Regions from separate parts of the Belliella baltica DSM 15883 genome, predicted to be linked through region 2. Evidence: riboswitches for the same ligand, from Rfam matches in the RefSeq annotation. Region 2 holds a riboswitch; the other holds the start of a gene.
What was found. A riboswitch is a leader RNA that binds a small molecule or an ion and turns the genes downstream of it on or off. The one in region 2 is predicted to bind S-adenosylmethionine.
Positions count from the first base shown of each region.

Region 1: another riboswitch for S-adenosylmethionine. It lies ahead of BELBA_RS09650 (trans-sulfuration enzyme family protein); the one in region 2 lies ahead of BELBA_RS17315 (homocysteine S-methyltransferase family protein).

Region 1 is NC_018010.1:2,085,857-2,089,075, forward strand. Features, by position in the region: gene BELBA_RS09645 (DUF2911 domain-containing protein) at 46-627, shown strand; gene BELBA_RS09650 (trans-sulfuration enzyme family protein) at 776-1,945, opposite strand; SAM riboswitch class I at 2,154-2,257, opposite strand; gene pth (aminoacyl-tRNA hydrolase) at 2,438-2,998, opposite strand; gene BELBA_RS09660 (50S ribosomal protein L25/general stress protein Ctc) at 3,111-3,219, opposite strand, start outside.
Region 2 is NC_018010.1:3,819,216-3,822,434, forward strand. Features, by position in the region: gene metH (methionine synthase) at 1-948, opposite strand, end outside; gene BELBA_RS17315 (homocysteine S-methyltransferase family protein) at 941-1,984, opposite strand; SAM riboswitch class I at 2,057-2,159, opposite strand; gene BELBA_RS17320 (hypothetical protein) at 2,294-3,219, opposite strand, start outside.

The sequences.
Region 1 (3,219 bases), 1.7 Mb from region 2:
CAAGAAAAATTCTTTAAATTCGAATTCGAAAAAAATCAAAACCATATGAAAAAATCAAATGCTTGGATGATTGCCATTCTATTGGCTGGATCAATTACCTTTTACGGATGCGGTGGAGAGAGCAAAACAGAGGAGGAAACAACCACAGAAATGGAAGGAATGGAGGAAGTTGCACCTGTTGAAGAACGTGCAAGTCCATTAAGAACTACCGAAGGTACTGTAGGTGACAATGTGAATTTAAGTGTTCAGTACGGTGCACCTTCTGTAAAAGGCAGAGTTTTGTGGGGAGATCTGGTTCCTTACAATGAAGTTTGGAGAACAGGGGCAAATGAAGCTACTTTTGTTGAATTTGGCTCAGATATAATAGTAGAAGGTTCCGTGCTTCCAGCTGGTAAATACTCTTTATTTACTATTCCTAAAGAGTCAGGTAAATGGACTGTGATTTTCAATTCTGAATGGGATTTAGAACATGGACATTTTCAATACAAAGAAGAATTCGATGTGCTTAGAGTAGAATCTACACCTACTTGGGTAGAAGAAAGCCAAGAGCAACTTTCTATTTCTGTCGAAGCTCCCGGAATTGTGGTGAAGTGGGAAAAACTAGTGTTGCCAATCGTAATTGGATAAAATAAAGTAGTTACTGATTGATTGAGAGATTAGTTGAACAGTAAGTTTCAATCAATAAGTTAGGAGGGAAGAGTATCTGATGCTCTTCCCTTTTATTTAGTTGACCTAATAGGTTTTCAAAACCTATTAGGTCTTTTCTTCTTACAGATCATCTCGACTTTTCCAATGCACGCTCTACATCTTTGATGATGTCCTCTTGGTGTTCGAGGCCTACAGAAAGTCTGATCAGTCCATCGCTGATCCCTACTTTTTCACGCTCCTCTTCAGTGAGTTTGCTATGGGTAGTGGAGGCTGGATGCGTGATAATACTTCTACTGTCTCCCAGATTTGCTGTTACAGAAATCATTTGCAATTGATCGATAAATTTTTGAGCTCTTGAGATTCCGCCTTTTAGAGTTAGTGTAATGATTCCTCCTCCATGCTTCATCTGCTTTTTGGCCAAATCATATTGCGGATGAGATTTAAGAAATGGATATTTCACAAAATCCAAGTCAGTGCTATCTTGGAAATACTTAGCTACAGCAAGGGCGTTTTCACAATGTCTATCCATCCTGACAGCCAAGGTTTCCATACTTTTTGCAAGAATCCAAGCGTTGAATGGAGATATAGATGGCCCAGTATGTCGGGCAAAAAATTGTACCTCTTGGATCAATTCTTTTTTTCCAAGAATCAAACCACCCAAAACCCTTCCTTGTCCATCAATGAATTTGGTCGCTGAGTGTGTTACGATATGTGCTCCCCATTTGGCTGGTTGCTGAAGGTATGGCGTTGCGAAGCAATTGTCCACTACAAGGATCAAATTATGTGCTGCTGCAAACTGTCCTACCCATTCCAAATCTATGATCTCCAAGCCTGGGTTAGAAGGTGTTTCGATAAAGAGCATTTTGGTATTGGGTTGTACTAATTTTTCCCAATTGGAGATGTCAGAGATATCTCCATAAGTAGAACTAATCCCCCATTTTGGAAATACTCTAGTCAAAAGTTGATGTGTAGAGCCGAATAGCGAGCGAGAAGCTAAAATATGATCGCCCTGCTGCAACAGTGCCGCCATGCTTCCAAACATTGCTGCCATTCCTGAGGCAGTTGCTATACCATCCTCAGTACCTTCTGCTGCACATACTTTATCAATAAGTTCAGACGAGTTTGGGTTAGCATATCGAGAATAAATATTCCCTTGAATTTCTTCTGCAAACATGGCTCTGGCCTCCTCTGCGGAATCGAAAGTGAAACTTGAAGTTAAATATAGTGGTGCAGAATGTTCTCTTTGATTTGATTTGGATGCGTTAATTCTTATTGCATCAGTTTCGAAATGGGACATTTTGTATTGGTTAACTGTGGAATAGTTATTAGGGACAGGGACAAGAAATTTGAGAATATGAAATAGCTATGGTGTAGTAGAGATACGATTGAAATAAAGTGAATATAATGGAAAGATATCGTGGTATATGGTAATTCTATTCACATTTTTGAGAATGTAAATGGATTTAAAAGAATAAGGATACCATTTGTAAATTTGCATAACATCTAACTTATAGTTCCCACATTGGGCAGGTTTTGGCACCTTTCAGCTGGGATGTGATGGTTGCCAGAGGGTCACAGAGCCTGTTCTCTCACCTCTTCTTTATAAATCAGTAAACTGAATTGCTACAAAGTAAAGCCCTAAATCTTAAAATTCAAAAAATTGACCTCGCAGATTTCTATCTAATTTTAGATTTAAGAAGGTAGATTTTAGATTTGATGAAACTATCCCTGATTTTGCAGATGGATTATTTTTAAATCTAAAATCAGAAAAATAATATCTTAAATCTCTTCATTCATTAAACTGCATCATGGTCATATTGATACCAATTGTGCAAAAAGATATGATCATTTCAACTGCTTTATCCATAAATATTGGAAGTTCCTCAATCTCTTTTGCTGTCCAACGTCCCAAGACATAGTCCACTTGCCGTCCTTTTGGAAAATCGTCACCTATTCCAAATTTTAATCTTGGGTAATCTTGACCTCCTGTCAATTCTTCAATATTTTTTAGTCCATTATGACCTGCTGCTGATCCTTTGCCTCGCATTCTCAACTTCCCAAACGGTAGCGCAACATCATCAACAATAACCAAAATATTTTCTTTAGGAATATTTAATTCTTTCATCCAGTAGTTTACAGCCTTTCCACTGAGATTCATGTAGGTTGTTGGTTTGATCAGATAAAATTGTCTGCCTTTGAATTTGAACTCAGTGGTAAATGCCAAACGCCCACTTTTCCATGAAACCCCCTGTTTATCTGCTAATCTATCTAAAGTTAGGAAACCTACATTGTGTCGCGTCAATTCATATTCAGGGCCGATGTTTCCCAATCCAACTATTAAGTATTTCATTTTATTGTACCTAAATCTACTTTATACCTGATTTCTACAAAATTGTGAGTAAAAAAATAAAAAATCCTGCTCGCGAACAAGCAGGATTTTACAATATTCAAGAAAGCCGTGATTATTCAGCTTTTTTACCTCTAAGTGCTCTTGGAATACCGATCGTAGCGATAGATACATTAGGGCTTGTCAAAATTTCGAAACCTTCTACAGAAAGCTCACTTACTTTA
Region 2 (3,219 bases):
CACCTCCTTTTTGTCAGTAGCTTTTACCGTTTCGGCAAAATTCAATAATGTTTCTGTAGCCTCGTCATTTCTATCAAAAAGTACATCCTCCACCTTTTCCAATAGATCTTTTGGTATATCATCATAAATCTCCAACATTGTAGGATTGACAATGCCCATGTCCATTCCATGACGAATCGCGTGATATAGAAAAGAAGCATGCATGGCTTCTCTCACAGGATTATTCCCTCTGAAAGAAAAGCTCACATTGCTCACACCTCCACTGACTTTAGCCCCTGGGAGATTTTGCTTGATCCATTGGGTGGCATGAAAAAAGTCGATAGCATTTTTTCTATGTTCGTCCATCCCTGTAGCCACAGGAAAAATATTCGGGTCAAAAATAATATCCTCAGGGTTGAATTTGACTACATCAACTAGGATGTCATAACTGCGCTTACAAATATCGATTCTTCGCTGATAAGTATCCGCTTGTCCATCTTCATCAAAGGCCATGACGACAACAGCAGCACCAAATTTTTTGATAGTTTTGGCTTGCTGAATAAATTCTTGCTCACCGTTTTTTAGACTGATCGAATTTACAATTCCTTTGCCTTGAATACACTTCAGTCCAGCCAATATAATCTCCCACCGACTACTATCAATCATAATCGGAATACGGCTGATTTCTGGTTCTGACGCTATCAAATTAAGAAATCTTTGCATCGCAGCTACACCGTCAAGCATCCCTTCGTCCATGCACACATCCAGTATTTGTGCTCCTCCTCGAACCTGGTCAAGTGCTACTTCCAAAGCTTCATCGTATTGCCCATTTAAAATCAATCGAGCAAATTTCTTTGATCCAGTTACATTGGTTCGTTCACCGATATTGACGAAATTGATTTCGGGAGTGAAAATCAAAGGCTCCAATCCCGAAAGCTTCATCACACCTTTATTTTTTATCTTAGTCATCTGATTCGTTTACAAATTCTAATTTTCTTGGGCTGTATTTGGCAGCTGTTTTGGCTAAAGCTGCAATATGATCAGGTGTGGTTCCACAACAGCCTCCCAAAATATTAATCAATCCATCCTTAAGAAACTCCTCTACTTGAATTGACATTTCTTCTGAATCCTGATCATATTGACCAAACTCATTCGGTAAACCAGCATTTGGATAGGCACTGATATTGAAAGGAGCGTTTTCTGAGAGTACTTTTAAATATGGACGGAGCTCTTTTGCCCCCAAAGCACAATTAAGACCTATACTAAAAAGTGGGATATGCGAAACAGAAATCAAAAATGCTTCTGTAGTCTGTCCTGAAAGTGTTCTCCCTGATGCATCTGTAATGGTTCCTGAAATCATCACAGGAATACCACCTTCTAGTGGATCTATTGGTAAACCTCTCTCTTCGAATACTTCTTGAATGGCATAAATCGCTGCTTTGGCATTGAGTGTATCAAATATGGTTTCGACCAAGATGATGTCTGAACCTCCGTCCAATAAGCCTTCTACCTGTTCCTTATAGGCTAAGGCTAGATCATCAAAAGAAACAGCTCTGTAACCAGGATCATTAACATCCGGCGAAATAGATGCTGTTCTATTGGTAGGGCCTACTGCTCCAGCTACGAATCTGGGTTTATCTGGTGTTTTTTGAGAATATTCTAAAGCAACTTCCTTTGCGATTTTTGCTGATTGGAAATTAATTTGATAAGCAAGTCGTTCTAAGCCATAATCTGCCTGCGCTATCGTAGTTCCGCTAAATGTATTAGTCTCAATAATATCAGCTCCAACCTCCAAATATGCAGCATGAATAGCTTTGATTATATCAGGTCTGCTAAGTGAAAGTAAGTCATTATTTCCTTTGAGCGGCTTAGGGTAATCTTTTAGCTCAGGAGTTCTAAAATCTTCCTCTGTCAGCTTATATCGCTGAATCATGGTGCCCATGGCTCCATCCAGAATTAAGATCCTTTTCTTTGATTGGGTGAGAAGTAGCTTGGTTCTATTCATTTTGCTCTATATCTTTTCAAAAAACTTATTCGAGCAAGAACCGGAAGAAAAAAGACTGTTAATCTAATCTACCGCTCATCTATTTCTGTTCTACTTCAGAATGGGAGTTAGCACCTTGTTGATTCAGGTTGCTAAGACGTCGCAGGGCCCTTCCCTCGGTCTTTCTCGATAAGCAATCTCAAAGGTAAGTTCTATAATTTAATTATATTCATATTTTCAAAAATTGTTTGTCAAAAAGTATAATTCAATAATGAATTGAATAAAAAACGGTACTATCAATAATAAAATTGGAAGAATATCTCTAATAAATTAAGGTCTGATACCAACAGAAAAATGTAAATATGGGTTTGCCATGTATTTATACATGGGAGTATCTAATAATCTAAACCTGCTCAGAGGAGCTTCATAACCTCCCTGAATACCAAAGACTAAATTAATTCCTCTTTCAGAACTAAAAGGAACAGCATACATGATATAGATTTCAGGCTTGGCCATCATTCCAGATTTTCTTAAATAACCATCAAAATCTGGCTCTTCAAAAAGCAAAGGAAAATCTGGTTTGGAATTGTTAATCAATGAATATCTCAAATTAGCATACCCAATACCCGCTACACCTCCCAACTCAAGATTTTTTCTTTCGAAAAATTTTCTTCCAAAATTCCCGTAAAGTCTTACACTATTTAAAGTCTGTGATGAAAATCCATTTGCACCACCTTGTAATGAAACGTTATAAATATCAGCTCCATAAAGTATGCCTTTACTTTCTCCCAAAATTTTAACTCCCCAATTATTAGGCTTTTCTTCAAAAGGCTCAAGTCCATTTTGTTCAAGAATTGTATTGAATTGATCTGGACTTGTAAAATGAAGGCCACTGATCAAGTGAATTCCTAAAGAGGCATCTTTATAAAAGAAATTATGATCAGGTAGAGAAATCCCAACACCTGCTCTAATAAATGCACCACTTTGCGCATTATCAAATTGAATTCCATTCAGCTCCCATGAGTTTTCAAAGGGGCTAAAAGCATAACCGAATTTTGTCATAATCTCAAGCACCTCTTCGCGGCCTGGGATCTCTACGTCTAATGACGCCTGAAATCCAATTTCAGTTAATAAACCTGTAAAATATCGACTGCCCTTATGAATATTCCCGTCTCTTAAGACAAAACCATGAGCAGGGTTTTGCAAAAATTGATTGACAGTTTCAGCAGGATTTTCTTTTAGCATTTGAAAATTTA